2 regions of the Methylobacterium endophyticum genome follow, and region 1 is predicted to be linked to the other one. Evidence: predicted binding sites of a transcription regulator. Region 1 holds the regulator's gene; the other holds the start of a gene.

Evidence for each region. The regulator LexA, encoded in region 1, represses DNA repair genes until DNA is damaged. The targets are predictions, from matches to a motif close to TGTTCNNNNTGTGTTCNG.
Region 2: recA (recombinase RecA) is a predicted target of LexA. The motif match lies at 5,755-5,772, and genes of this name have one in related genera.

The regions. Positions count from the first base shown of each region.
Region 1 covers NZ_JBNHES010000036.1:566-8,141, reverse strand. Annotated here, with positions in the region: partial or broken gene ACP56T_RS21590 (AAA family ATPase) at 1-782, shown strand, start outside; gene ACP56T_RS21585 (hypothetical protein) at 880-2,685, shown strand; partial or broken gene ACP56T_RS21580 (ComEC/Rec2 family competence protein) at 2,797-4,221, shown strand; gene lexA (transcriptional repressor LexA) at 4,215-4,961, opposite strand; gene ACP56T_RS21570 (helix-turn-helix domain-containing protein) at 5,248-5,628, opposite strand; gene ACP56T_RS21565 (DNA-binding protein) at 5,689-5,937, shown strand; gene ACP56T_RS21560 (thioredoxin domain-containing protein) at 6,276-7,576, shown strand, end outside.
Region 2 covers NZ_JBNHES010000014.1:96,445-104,020, forward strand. Annotated here, with positions in the region: gene ACP56T_RS15875 (hypothetical protein) at 1-129, shown strand, start outside; gene ACP56T_RS15880 (hypothetical protein) at 512-1,042, shown strand; gene ACP56T_RS15885 (DUF2147 domain-containing protein) at 1,234-1,650, shown strand; gene alaS (alanine--tRNA ligase) at 1,658-4,339, opposite strand; gene recA (recombinase RecA) at 4,569-5,660, opposite strand; gene cckA (cell cycle histidine kinase CckA) at 5,807-7,576, opposite strand, start outside.

The DNA of each region.
Region 1 (7,576 bases):
AGACGACCTCGAAGCTGATCGTCGTCGGGGCGACCAACAACGCGCAGAACCTGGATCCTGCCCTTATCAGGCCGGGCCGGCTGCATCCCACGATCCGCATCCCGCGGCCCGACGCCGCCGCGCTCGTGGGGATCTTTCGGACGCACCTGCGCGAGGACCTCGCCGGGGAGGACCTGACGGGGATCGCCCATCTCGCGGTCGGAGGGACCGGCGCCGACGTCACGGCCTGGGTGAAGCAGGCTCGCGCCGCGGCCCGGCTCGCTGGGCGGCGCATGGTCCCTGCCGACCTCGGCCTGGCGGTCGCACCGCCTGACGATCGGACCGAGGACGAGCTGAGGATCGTCGCGCTTCATGAATCTGCGCACGCCGCCGCCTCGGTCCTGCTCGACGTCGCCACGGTTCGGTCCGTGTCCATCGCCATGGGCCGGTCGAGCGCCGGGGCGACGCAGGCGACCCTGCATCCGCGCGGGATCCTGACCCGGCGCCAGTTCGAGGCGCTCGCGGTCGTCGCCCTCGCAGGCCGCGCCATGGACACGCTGTCGGGCGAGCCGCACAGCGGCGCGGGCGGATCGGCCGGCAGCGATCTCGCGCATGCGACGTCGGTGCTCGCCTCGATGCACCTCAGCCATGGCCTGGGCGAAACGCTCCTGTTCCGGGGCGACCCGAAGGACGCGGCCAAGGCACTGGCGTCGGATGCCGGCCTGAGGCGGGTCGTGGAGCGCGATCTGCAACGGCTCCTGGCGCAGGCGCTCGCACTGGTCAGGGAAAACAGAACGGTAATCGAGGCCATCGCCGAGCGCCTGCTCGCGCGAAGGGTCCTCCCCGGCGACGAGGTCACACGCCTCGTCCAGGAACGCGGCCGCCCCGTACGCCGGGCGATTGGGCGAGGCGGCCGCTCGGGAGAACGGGGGGACGTTCGTCATCGAGGGCTACAAGCTCAAGAAGGTTTCCGGCTCCGGCAAGTGGTACGTCGCCAAGTACGACCCGTCCCTGGGTTACGATCCGAAGACCAGCCTCGGCACCGAGGACGAGCAGGAGGCGAAGGCCATGATCGCCCTCATGGTGATCGAGGCGGGCGCCGCGCCCTTCGAGGACGAGAACGACCTCCCGGTGGAGGCCGTGGTCGAGCTCTACCTCCTGAGTTCGGACAAGAGGAACAAGAGCTGGGCGAGCACCTCCGGCTCGACGCTGCGCGGCCTGGAACGGGCGCTGCCGGGCATGACGGTCGGCGCGTTCACGAAGCGCCAGCAGAAGACGCTCATCGAGGCGCTGACGGCCGGCGTGGCGGGCAGGCCGATGCAGGTGGGCTCGGTCTCGAACTGCATGATCCTGACCAACGCCGCGATCAACTGGGCGTGCAGCCCGGACGAGGACGGCAAGCGCCTCCTCACCGTCACGCCGCTGCCCGTCATCTGCACCAGGAAGGACGTCGCCGCCGTGCTCGGGGTCCCCGAGCCGGAGGCGAGGAACTGGCACGCGTCGCTGGAGGAAACCGCCGCGTTCCTCAGGCTCATCGCGGACGACGAACCGATGCGCCGGTGGATGCTCCTGATGCTCGGGTACGTCTGTCGGGCCGACGCCGCGGCCGCCGCGACGGGGGCGCAGATCGACCTGCGCCAGGGCGTCTACCATCTCAACCCGAAGGATCGCCCGCAGCAGGAGACCAAGTACCGCCCGTCGCTCCCGTTCCCGCCGTCGCTCCTCGCCGAGATTTCCTGCTGGGGCGCGGGGGTCTGGGTCGGCGAGGAGGTCCCCGATCTGCGCGCGCGCTTCAAGGCCGGCGGCGCCCGGCTCAACCTCGGTCCGGACTTCGTGCCCTCCAGCGTGCGCGACTTCGGGGCGACGATGCTGCGCGACGCCTACGTCCGCTACGGCGTCCCGCTCGTGCCCGACCAGCAGTGCAAGATGTGGATGGGACACCGCCGCAAGGACATCAACCACCTCTATGGCAAGTTCTCCCCGGAGTACCTGCTGCTGGCCCGCAACGCGATCGAGTGCGTCCTGCACGAGCTCGACGAGCTGAGCGGCGGGGTGCTCTTCCGCAACGCCCGCGCCGCCGGCACCCTGCCGCCGGGCCCGGTGGTGATCGATCCGGCTGAGCTGCGCGGCAGCGGCGTGAGGGGCGGTTCTGCCAAGTCTGCCAAGTCCAGGGTCTCGGCCGAAGACGGGAAAGGGGACATAACTACTGCGTATCCCATTCCGGCCAAGGGTGACGACGAGATGAAAGCCTGGGGCCGGGCGGTCGTTATCGGCTCCAACCGGGCGAAAACGGGCGGTATCGGGTCCTTGCAGGGACGCTTCTGCCAAGTTCAGGCAATGCCCGAATGGATGAACGAAAGATCAGACGGCGTCGCCGCCCGCCTCATCGACCAGGGCTACAAGATCGTCGAGTTCTGGCCCGAAGGCGATGAGACCGGTCATCCGCAGCTGTTCGTCGTTGGCAGGTCGGCGAAACTGCTGACCGACGAGGATGCGCGGAAGGTCTGCAACGCCTCGTGGATCCGACATGTCAAAGGTCGCCGGGTCTTTGAACCGGGGGTGGAGGCGCCGATGGCCATGACGATCGAGGGCGAAGTCTCCGAGGTCGCGCCGGTGGTGAAGCTCACCCGCTCGCCACCTCTCCCAGGCGCGCGGCGCAAGCCCGTAGCAACCGCCAAGCGGCGCAACAAGTACGATCCCCGTTAAGCGCTCCACGCCACCACGAGCCCACCGATCCTCCTGAGCCGTGGTCGTACGAACCTGCGGAGGCCGCCCCGAAGGGGTTACTCCGAACTTTGCCGGCCAACCTGCAACCTTGTCGTCTCGATCTCCGGCCTGCACATGGTGCTGGCGGCGGGGGTGGTGTTCTGGCTGGTGCGGGCCGGGCTCGCCCTGGTGCCGTTCCTCGCCCTGTCGTGGCCGATCAAGAAGATCGCCGCCGCCGTGGCGATGGCGGGCGTGACCGCCTACTGCGTCTTCTCGGGCTGGGACATCGCGGCCGAGCGCTCGCTCGTGATGACGCTGATCATGCTCGGCGCGATCCTCGTCGACCGGCCGGCGGTGAGCATGCGCAACCTCGCCCTCGCGGCGCTCGTCGCGCTCGCCCGCGAGCCGGAGGGCCTGCTCGGCCCAAGCTTCCAGATGTCCTTCGGCGCGGTGGCCGGGCTGATCGCCTGCGCGCGGCTCATCGACGGGCGCTTCCTGGCGAGGGAAGGCGCCGGCCGGATTGGCCGAACGGTCCGCCTCGCCGCGTCGGCGGTGCTGGGCACGCTCCTGACCACCCTGGTGGCGCAGATCGCCACGGCGCCCTTCGCCACCTACCACTTCCAGAACATCCAGCCCTTCGGCCTCGTCGGAAACGCCCTGACCCTGCCGCTCGTGTCGCTTGCCGTGATGCCGGCGGCGGTGCTCGGCATCCTCGCCTATCCCTTCGCCCTCGACCGGCCCGTTTGGTGGCTGATGGGGCTCGCGGTCAAAGGCATGCTGGCGATCTCGGCCTGGATCGCCGGATTCTCGCAGGCGGTGGTGGTCGTCCCCGCCTTCGGCACGGCCGCGCTCCTGCTGCTCGCGGCCGGGTTGCTGCTCGCGACCCTTCCGATCTCGGGCCTGCGCTGGCTGGCGCTCGCGCCGACCCTGCTGGGGCTCGGCCTCGCCGCCGGTCCAGTCCGCCAGGACGTCTATGTCGACCGGCAGGGCAGCGGCGCGGCCGCGCGGGGGGCGGACGGGCGCCTCGTCGCGCTCGGCCGGCCCTCCGCCTTCGTGCTGGAGCAATGGCTGCGTGCCGACGGGGACGGCCGCCGCCCGGCGGATGCCTTCGCCGCCGCAAACTGCGACCGGCTCGGCTGCAACGCGGCGGATGCGGAGGGCCGCGTCGTCGCCTTCGTCCGCGACAGGCGCGCCTTCCCGGAGGATTGTTCGCGCGCGGACATCGTGATCACGCCGCGCCCCGCTCCGTCATCCTGCGCGGCGTCTCTCGTGATCGATCGCGCCATCCTCGCGTCGCGCGGCGCCGTCGCGATCCGGTGGGCACCGGAGGGCGCGATCGTCACCGGGAGCCGCGATGCCGATGGCGCGGGCCGCCCCTGGCGATCCAAGACGCCCGCCGCCGCCGCTCCTCCCGCCGCCGAGGGGCGCCCCATGACGCCCGCCGCCGCTCTACCTGCCGTTTCCCCGTCCGCCACATCGGAGGCGGCGTCCGACGCTCCCGAGCCGGACGACGCACCCGTGGAGCCGCTTCAGTAGCGCCGCACCAGGCTGACGAGCCGCCCCTGGATGCTGACGCGGTCGGGCCCGAGCACGCGGGTCTCGTAGGCGGGGTTGGCGGCCTCGAGGGCGATGGAAGAGCCGCGCCGGCGCAGGCGCTTCAGCGTCGCCTCCTCGTCGTCGATCAGCGCGACGATGATGTCGCCGGTATTGGCCGTGTCCTGCTTGCGGATGACCACGAGATCGCCGTCGAGAATGCCGGCCTCGATCATCGAATCGCCCCGCACCTCGAGGGCGTAGTGTTCCCCGCTCGTCAGGAAGTCCGGCGAGAGGGTGATCGCGTGGCTCTGGTTCTGGATCGCCGAGATCGGCGTACCGGCCGCGATCCGCCCCATCACCGGGATGCTCACGGAGCGCCCGTCCGCGTCCGCCACCTGCACGCTCGGGGGAGACGGGGGAGCGGCCTTGGCGCGTCCCCCCTCGACCACGCTCGGCGTGAAGCGGCGCACCCCTGCCGGCGCCGCCGACGGTGCGGGGGTTGGAGAAACCGGCATGCGGCCGAGGCTTTCCGGCATGCGGATCACCTCGATGGCCCGCGCCCGGTTCGGCAGGCGGCGCAGGAACCCGCGCTCCTCCAGGGCCGTGATAAGCCGGTGGATGCCCGATTTCGACTTGAGGTCGAGGGCGTCCTTCATCTCGTCGAAGGACGGCGGAACCCCGCTCTCCTGCATGCGCTCCTGGATGAAGCGGAGGAGATCGAGCTGCTTACGGGTCAACATCGTCGGTCTGCCCCTTTCGGCGAACCGGCGCGGCGCACGGTCGCGGAAACAAATCACGAACACGTTAAGCGTTCCTGAAGTGTTCCGCAAGGCGGTCGGCGGCCGCTTTTTGGGGCGGAAATCGCTAATTGGCGGCGGGCTTGTCAGAGATATTTGGCGGCGGACCGCAAAAACATGATCTCCGACAATGGATTAGAGGGCGCGCAATTGGTAACCCTCAGCACTACGACGGCGCGCCGCCAATTTAAGGTAACATGTTGTTCTTGCACAACATCCTTGTAACCCATCAGACGTCATCTGCTGTCCTTGTAACCCCTTTGTAACCCTCAGGTGTCTCCTCACCCGCCTCTGGGCCGTACACTCGGCGCATCTCGGTTCGAAAACGTCTGAACGCCTCCCAAAACTTCAAGTCAGCTTTCAGAGGACCAAGGTCAAGATCAAGGTTGAGGTGATTATACTGCTGTATGCCTAGAATACAGTAGCTAAAGTCCAGTTTTTTCTCGAAATGAAGAGCTAATATTTCTGAATAAGGAACCCGGTTTCGACGTCTCCAGGTCGTGATGGTTGACTTAGATACGGCGAATAAGCGCGCCAAATCTATATCGCGCTTTAGGCCGGTCATGATCCGAACCCGATCGAGGACAGCATCTGCTGTCACCGCCCCCATGCTTTGAGGGGGGGAATGCGCGATCTGGCCCCTTGTGTCAGAAGTTGACAAAATGCGTCCATGGTTTGCATATTGCGCCCTCACGAGTTTGCGAGGGTGGGTATGAAGGACACATTACCCGACATCCGAGGGTCATTCGAGGCCGAAGGGATCAGCATTCGGGAATGGGCGCTTGCACGTGGCTTCAATCCGCGCACTGTGTACGCGGTGCTACGTGGGGAGTGCAAAGCAACGCGCGGCGTCAGTCATCGGATTGCTGTGGCGCTGGGCGTCAAGAAAGAGCCAAATATTAAGCGGCTCGCTTCGTGACATTTATCCGATCATCCGACTTTGCTGTGCTTGCAGGAATTTCCCGCCAAAAGGCGCATCGCGCGCTTGCACGAGCACTGAACTGCGGATTGACTTGGCGCGGGGCTAATCTCGCGGTGCGATCCAGGCGTGGCTATGGAGGAAAGGGCGGGCTACGGTACGAAGTAAATACCGATAGTCTGCCGTCCGAACTCCAGCTCTGCGTTCAAACATCGCAAACGCCTATTGAAGGCCCGTTGAACCCCTCTGCCAAGGCGTTCCAGGCGGCCGAGTGGTGGGCCTACTTCCTCCGTACCGCCCTCTCCTACCCCAAGGGATCGCAGGAGCGCTCGGCGGCAATGCGGGCGCTGGCCGGGGTCGAGGCGATGGGGCCGGACGGGCGGCCGTTCACCCCGAGCCTGCGCGACATCCAGCGCAAGGTCAGCAAGGCCGAGACGCACGGGCTGAAGGGCCTGATGCGCAAGCCCCGGGAGACCAAGCCGGAAAGCCGGCTGATCCTGACGAAGCGTTGGGACGCCGTCACGGCCGGCTTAGATGATGCTCTCCGTGCGGAGATCGCTCGCCGGGTCCGTAGCCGTATCCGGGACCTTTGGGGGCAGGGCGCCTCCTACAGCACCGTCCAGCGCCTCGCGGGCGAGCATCTTGCCGACCTGACGTTGAAGGCCGGGATCGGCGGCGACTTCGCCGCGATCATGCCGGCCTGCGAATTGCCGAAGCACACGGTGGAAGCCGGCCGCGCCGCCCGACGCGTTCACGAGTACCGCACCGACGCCAAAGCCTGGGACGACAAGCGTCCCCGCGTCCGGCTCACGTCCGCCGGCCTCGCGCCGATGCAACTCGTGTTCGGCGACGTGCATCATTTCGATCTCTACGTGGCCCGCGAGGACGGCACCCTGGCAACACCGAAGGGCATCGCATGGCTCGATGCCGGTACGCGCCGCCTGCGCATCGACCTCTTGCTCTGCGAGCCCGGCACCGCCGTTCGCAACGCGGACCTGATCGAGAGCTTCATGCACATGACCCAGGATCAGCACTGGGGCATGCCGGCGATGCTCTACCTCGACAACGGGTCGGAGTACCGCTTCGCCGAGTTCCTGCCGGATGCCCTCAAGCTCGCGGGCCTCGACGGCGAGTGCTTCGACCGGGGCAAGCCGCTGATCCGCGCGACCCCCTACAACGCAGCGGCTAAAGGCATCCTCGAAGGATCGTTCCGCGTCATCGAGCAGAAGTTGCTCGCGCCGCTGCAAGGCTACATCGGCGGCGACCGCATGAAGTCTCGTACGGCCAATCTCGGAAAGTCGCCGGATGCATTCGACGGCACATTCGCGGAATTCAGTTTCGACTTCAAAAACCTGCTGACGTTCTACAACTCAAACCGCCAGACCGGCGACCTAGCCGGCATATCGCCCCTACAAGCCTACACCCGCGCCGTCGAGGCCGGGTGGCAACGCACCGACGTGGACCCGATGGCGCTGATGATGGCGTTCTCGACGGAAGCCACGCGCAAGGTCGTGGACGGCAAGATCAGCGTCGGCGGCGAGCGGTTCTACTGCGACGAGCTGGCCCGGCACACCGGCAGCAAAGTCCGCGTCCAGCTTCCGAAGTACCTGCATTGGCCGGCGATCCCAGTCTTGACGAT
Region 2 (7,576 bases), on a different contig from region 1:
AACGCCGACCAGACGGTGACGCTGTCCGTCCCCGGCGCCCTCGGAGCCAATGGCCGCGATACGACGATCGCCTTCTCGCGCCGCGGCAACGTGGTCGACGTCGCCTCCGCCGACCTCTCGGCCTATTGAGGAACTACGGCTGCGCTCGCCTCGGCGGGCGCATCGGCTGGATCGGCCGGCAGCGCGCGTCGAGCTTGCGCGCCGCGCCGGCCCTCGGCTATCCCGCCGCCACGGAGCCGCTTTCCGGGGATCGCCGGGCTCGACATGCCCCAAGGGAAGCCCGTGCGAACCGGGGTTCCGAGGCAGGCCCGGCATCCTCCTGCGGCATGTGACCGGGAGCGGGTCGATTTTCACGCGTATATCTTCTATCGCAATGCGGCACGCCCGATACGGATCGTCGCGCACGAGGCGCGTCGCGACGGCCTGCGCAACGATGGCAATGCTCCTGACGATTCCGACCGCACAGGCGCTGAATCCTCCCACCCCGCCGCAGGGCAGCGCGCCGGATGCAATGCCGGACACGACGGCGGCCGCGATCGACGCGCTCAGCGCGCGTCTCGAAAGCGCTCCGAGCGCCACGGCGGTGCTGGAGGCGTGGTGCGCCGAGCGCGGCATGGCGGCGGAGCCTAAGCTCGTGGCGCAGAAGGTCCACGACCTTCGCAAGCCCGCCGACGCCGCGCAGCGCGCCCGTCTCGGGATCGGACAGGACGAGCCGGTGGTCTATCGCCGGGTCCGCCTGAGCTGCGGCGCGCATGTCCTCTCGGAAGCGGACAACTGGTACGTGCCGAGCCGTCTCACGCCGGAGATGAACGCCATCCTCGCCACCACCGACATCCCGTTCGGCCGCGTGGTGAAGCCGCTCGCCCCGAGCCGCCGCAATCTCGCGATCAAGCGTATCTGGACGGGCCCGGAAGGACGGATCGCCGGAAGCGACGAGCCGCTGTTCTCCGTGGCCGCGATCCTGTCCACCGGGGCGGGCGTCCCCTTCTGCGAGGTGGTGGAGACCTACAAGGGCGCCGTGCTCGCGCGCGGCCCCCGCTAGATCTCTCGCCGGGCAGCGAACCGCTCTCGAGCCCCCACCGCCGGCGATAAGCCCACATCCGACCCGCGTGGCACGCCGGAACGGCCGCGCCACTCTGTCACGCGGACGGGTTGCCGGGGACCGTGCCCGAACGATAATCCAGATATCGCATGATGTCCGAAAACGGACACGCACGGGAAGGATAGACGCCCATGTCGAAGACTCGCATCCTCGCGCTCGGTTTCTGCACTCTGCTTCTCACAGGGCTGCCGGCGCTCGCCCAGAAGGGCGGCAACCCGAGCGGCGTCTGGTTGACCCAGACGGGGGATTCGAAGGTGCGCCTCTCGCCTTGCGGCGGCGGCTATTGCGGCGTCATCGTCAGCACCTCGGGCAAGGGCGTCGACGAGAAGAACCCCGACCCGGCCTTGCGCAGCCGCAGCGTCGTCGGCGTGCAGATCGTCAACGCGTCGACCGCCAGCGGCGACGGCTACGAGGGCACGCTCTACAATCCCAAGGATGGAAAGACCTATTCGGGATCGCTCAAGATGACCGGCCCGGCCACCGTCGAGGTGTCGGGCTGCGTCATGGGCGTCTTCTGCAAGCGCCAGACCTGGAAGCGGGTGAACTGACGGCCCGTCAGGCCGTCCCTTCCAGCGCCTGCACGATGGCGTCGAGGGCGGCCTGTGCGCCGCCGCCCTCGGGGCCGCCGGCCTGGGCCATGTCCCGGCGTCCGCCGCCGCCCTTGCCGCCGAGATGGCCGGCCCCCGCGCGCACCAGCGCGACCGCATCGTAGCGCCCCGTCAGATCCTCGGTGACGCCGACCACGAGGCCGGCCTTGCCGTCCGCGCCGACCCCGACGATGGCGACGATGCCGGAACCGAGGCGGGTCTTGCCCTCGTCGGCGAGGCTCTTGAGGTCGCGCATCTCGACGCCCTCGACCACGCGCGCCATCAGCTTGATGCCCGCGACCTCGCGGGGCGCGTCCTCGCCGCCCGCGCCGCCGCCCATGGCGAGCTTGCGGCGGACATCCGACAACTCCCGCTCCAGCCGCCGGCGGTCTTCGATCAGGCCGGCGAGCCGCTCCGGCGCGTCCGCCACGGGCGCCTTGAGGAGGCCGGCGATCGACTGGAGCGTCCGGCTTTCCTCGGCCCGGTGGCGGCGCGCCGCGTCCGCCGTCATCGCCTCGATGCGGCGCACGCCCGCCGCCACGGCGCTGTCGCCGAGGATCGAGATCACGCCGATATCGCCGGTGCGGACCGCATGGGTGCCGCCGCAGAGCTCCACCGAGAAGCTCGGCAGCCGCCCGTGCTCGATCTCGGCACCCGAGGCATCGACCGGCCGGCCCATGGAGACGACGCGCACCTCGTCGCCGTATTTCTCGCCGAAGAGGGCGCGGGCGCCGGATTCGATCGCCTCGTCCACGGCCATGAGCTTGGTCACCACCGGCGCGTTCTGGAGAAGCACGGCGTTGGCGATATCCTCCACCCGGCGAAGCTCCGCCTCCTCGATGGGCTTGGGGTGGCTGATGTCGAAGCGCAGGCGCTCGGGCGAGACCAGCGAGCCCTTCTGCGCGACATGGTCGCCGAGCACCTGCCTCAGGGCCTCGTGCAGCAGGTGGGTGGCGGAGTGGTTGGCGCGGATGGCGGCGCGGCGGGTGTGGTCGACCGTCAGCTCGGCCGCTTGTCCGGCGGCCAGCCGGCCTTCGTCCACGCTGACATGGTGGACGAAGAGATCGCCGAGCTTCTTCTCGGTGGCTGTCACGCGCGCCTTCAGCCCCGCGGCCGAGATCGTTCCGGTATCGCCGACCTGACCGCCGGACTCGGCGTAGAACGGTGTCTGGTTGAAAAGCACGAGGCCGCTGGTGCCGGCCTCCAGGGCCTCCACCTCGGCGCCCTCGCGCAGGCAGGCGGTGGCGATCCCCTCCGCTTCCTCCGTCTCGTAGCCAAGGAACTCCGTGGCGCCGACGCGCTCGCGGATACCGAACCAGACCGTCTCGGTGGCGGCCTCGCCGGAGCCGGTCCAGGCCGCGCGCGCCGCTTTGCGCTGGCGTTCCATCGCGGTGGAGAAGGCGTCCGTATCGACCCCAATGCCGCGCGCCTTCAGCGCGTCCTGCGTCAGGTCGAGGGGGAAGCCGTAGGTGTCGTAGAGGGTGAAGGCCGTCTCGCCCGAGAGGTTCTGGCCCGCCGACAGCCCGCTCGTCTCCGCCTCCAGGATCGCCAGACCGCGCTCCAGCGTGCGCCGGAAGCGCGTTTCTTCGAGCCGCATGGTCTCGGCGATCAGGCTCTCGGCGCGGACGAGCTCGGGGTAGGCGCGTCCCATCTCGCGCACCAGGGTCGGCACGAGGCGGAACATCATCGGTTCGCGGGCGCCGAGCAGCTCGGCGTGGCGCATGGCGCGCCGCATGATCCGGCGCAGCACGTAGCCGCGCCCCTCGTTGCCCGGCAACACCCCGTCGGCGATCAGGAAGGAGCAGGCCCGCAGGTGATCGGCGATGACCCGGTAGGAGGCGACCGTGGCGGGCTCCGGCGGGCGCCCGACCGCATGGGCGACGGCGTCGATGAGCGCGCGGAACAGATCCGTGTCGTAGTTGCTGGTGACGCCTTGCAGGATGGCTGCCATGCGCTCGAGGCCCATGCCGGTATCGATGGACGGCCGCGGCAGGGCCAGGCGCCTGCCGGGCTCGACCTGCTCGTACTGCATGAAGACGAGGTTCCAGAATTCCAGGAAGCGGTCGCCGTCCTCGTCGGGCGAGCCGGGCGGGCCTCCCTGGAGGGCCGGACCCTGGTCGATGAAGATCTCGGAGCAGGGACCGCAGGGGCCGGTGTCGCCCATCTGCCAGAAATTGTCCGAGGTGCCGATGCGGATGATCCGGCCGTCCTCGAACCCGGCGATCTTCTTCCAGAGCGTCGCCGCCTCGTCGTCGTCGGCATAGACCGTCACCAGGAGACGCTCCGGCGAAAGGCCGAATTCCTTGGTGATCAGGGTCCAGGCGAGGTCGATGGCCTCGGCCTTGAAATAGTCGCCGAAGGAGAAATTCCCCAGCATCTCGAAGAAGGTGTGATGACGCGCCGTGTAGCCGACATTGTCGAGGTCGTTGTGCTTGCCGCCGGCGCGGACGCATTTCTGGGCCGTGGTCGCCCGCGTGTAGGGCCGCTTCTCGACGCCGGTGAAGACGTTCTTGAACTGCACCATGCCGGCGTTGGTGAACATCAGCGTCGGGTCGTTCTTCGGCACCAGCGACGAGGACGATACCGGCGTATGGCCCCGGCCCGAGAAGTAGTCGAGGAAGGTGGACCGGATCTCGTTGACGCCGCTCATCGAACCGACTCGTGTGTCGCCTCGCCGGAGAGGACCGGGAAGGCAGGTCAGGGCGCTGCCGGAAAAGCCCGGCCGCACGCCTCGCCCTCTTAAGGAGCGGCGCGCCGCAAGTCACCCGTGGTTTCTCGCGGGCTGCCGTCCTCGAACCGCGAACGGCGGAAGAGCCCAAGAAAAAGCCGCCGCGAACGACCGATCCGCGGCGGCTTCGGCATCCAACGGTGCGGAACGCCTACGCCTCGCCCTCGTCGAGATCGTCGGCCGTCGGCTTGGCGGTCTCGAGGATGCGGTCGGCGACAACGCCGGAGTTCTGACGGATGGCCGCCTCGATCTTATTGGCGATGTCGGGGTTGTCGCGCAGGAAGCCCTTGGCGTTCTCGCGGCCCTGGCCGAGGCGCTGGCTGGCATGGGAGAACCAGGCGCCCGACTTCTCGACGATGCCGGCCTTGACGCCAAGATCGATCAGCTCGCCGACCTTTGAGATGCCCTCGCCGAACATGATGTCGAACTCGACCTGCTTGAAGGGCGGCGCGACCTTGTTCTTCACCACCTTGACGCGGACCTGGTTGCCGATCGGGTCGTCCCGGTCCTTCAGGGTCGAGATGCGGCGGATGTCGAGACGGACGGAAGCGTAGAACTTCAGCGCGTTGCCGCCAGAAGTTGTTTCCGGACTGCCATAAGAAATGCCGATCTTATGGCGGATCTGGTTAATAAAGATGACCATGCATTTCGAGCGCGAGATCGAGCCGGTGAGCTTGCGCAGGGCCTGGCTCATCAGCCGGGCCTGGAGGCCGGGCTGACTTTCACCCATTTCACCATCAATCTCGGCCCGTGGCGTCAGGGCCGCCACCGAATCAATAACGAGCACGTCGATGGCGCCGGAGCGCACCAGCGTGTCGGTGATCTCGAGAGCCTGCTCGCCGGTATCGGGCTGCGAGATCAGGAGATCATCGAGATTGACGCCGAGCTTCCTCGCATAGACCGGATCGAGCGCGTGCTCGGCGTCCACGAAGGCGCAGACGCCGCCCTTCTTCTGGGCCTCGGCGATGGTGTGGAGCGCGAGCGTGGTCTTGCCGGAGGATTCCGGCCCGTAGACCTCGACGACGCGCCCGCGCGGCAGGCCGCCGACACCGAGCGCGATGTCGAGCCCGAGGGAGCCCGTCGAGACCGTCTCGACCTCGGCGACCTTGTCGTTCTTGCCCAGCCTCATGATCGAGCCTTTGCCGAAGGCGCGCTCGATCTGAGACAAAGCGGCGTCGATCGCCTTCGCCTTGTCTTTGTCCATGCTCGGAAATTCCACCACTCTCGATGCGGACTGAGCCATTTGCGGGCGATCCTTATGCATGGCACGGGCGCCGTTCTCAATGCGCCCTCGGACCCCGATCATGTACCTTTTTTGTTCTCATGACGCAAGGCAGCGTTCGATAAATGTTCCGCCTTGAGAGGGGCGGTCCGCGACGGACCGCCTCCTCAGACAGACATGGTCTGCTTCACCGTCTCGAAGAGCTGCTTGAGGCTGAAGGGCTTGGGCAGGAAGTTGAAGGTCTCGCCCTCGGGCAGGTTCTTGCGGAAGGCGTCCTCGGCGTAACCGGAGACGAAGATCACCTTGAGGTCCGGTTGATGCTTGCGGATCTCGCGCAGCAGGGTCGGACCGTCCATCTCGGGCATCACGACGTCCGAGACCACGAGATCGATTACATGCCGCCCCTCGCTGACGATGCGCAGCGCCTCGAGACCGGAGGCCGCCTCCAGCACCGTGTAGCCCCGCCCCGAGAGCGCGCGGGAGTTGACGGCGCGGACCGGATCCTCGTCCTCCACCAGCAGGATGGTGCCCTGCCCCGTATGGTCGGCGGAGGGCTTGCGCGATTCGGCCTTCGCCGCCACGGGCGCCGGCGGGGCGGCATCTTGGGAGTCGGGAGCGGGAAGCGACGCGACGGCGCCCGGATCGGGCGCGATCCGGCCGGCGGGCGGCGCGATCGCAACCGGCTCGACGACCGGCACGTGGCGCGGCAGGTAGATGCGGAAGGCCGTGCCCTCCCCGAGCGTCGACTGCACGTCGACGGTGCCGCCGCTCTGCTTGACGATGCCGAACACCGTCGAGAGGCCCAGGCCCGTGCCCTTGCCGATCTCCTTGGTGGTGAAGAACGGCTCGAAGATCTTCTCCATGATCTCGGGCGGAATGCCCTCGCCGGTGTCGAGCACCTCGATGAGGACGTGATCGCCCTTGGGCGGGCCGCCGCGGCCGTCGGGGGCCGCCTCGGCTCCCGGATCGGGCACGTTGGCGGTGCGCAGCAGCAGGCGGCCGCCTTCCGGCATGGCGTCGCGCGCGTTGACCGCGAGGTTCACGATCACCTGCTCGAACTGGTTGACGTCGGCCTTCACAGGCCAGATCTCGCGGCCGTGCTTGAGCTCGAGATCGACGCGCTCGCCGAGGAGGCGCTTGAGCAGCAGGGTCAGCTCCGAGAGCGCCTCGCCGACATCCATCACCTCGGGGCGCAGGGTCTGACGGCGCGAGAAGGCGAGGAGCTGGCGCACCAGCCCCGCCGCCCGGTTCGCGTTCTGCTTGATTTGCATGATGTCCTGGAAGGCGGGATCGGAGGCCTTCCGGCTCGCGAGCAGCAGGTCGGAATAGCCGATGATCGCCTGGAGGACGTTGTTGAAGTCGTGCGCGATGCCGCCGGCGAGCTGGCCGACGGTGTCCATCTTCTGGGCCTGGGCGACCTGCTGCTCGAGCTGGCGCTGGGCGGTGGTGTCGAGGGCGTAGAGGATGATGCGCTCGCGGTCGGATCCCGCCTGCCCCTCGCCGGGACCGGCACCCTCGGCGCCCGCCGGGCTGAGCCAGACCCGCGCCGAGCGGTTGCCGGTCCCTTTCAGCGCGACCTCGATGGGCTGGGTCTCGCCGATGCCCTTGGCGGCGCGGGCGAGCGCCGCGTCGAGGCCTGCGCGGTCGCGCTCGATCACCGCCTCGCTCATGGCGGGCACGAGGGCGGAATCGGCGCTCGCCTGGTCGACGACCTGGCGCGGCATGGTGCCGAACAGGCGTCCGAACGAGGCGTTGGCCCGCCCGATCTGGCCGGCCGAATCGAGGGTGGCGATGGCGATGGGCGAGTTGTTCAGAAATCGCGCCAGCCTGACCTCCGCCGCGCGCTGGGGCTCGTCGAAATCGGCGCCGGCCGAGCGGTTGATGACGAAGGTGCGCGAGGGGCCGGGCTTGCCGTCCTTGCCGAAGGCGACGCGGTG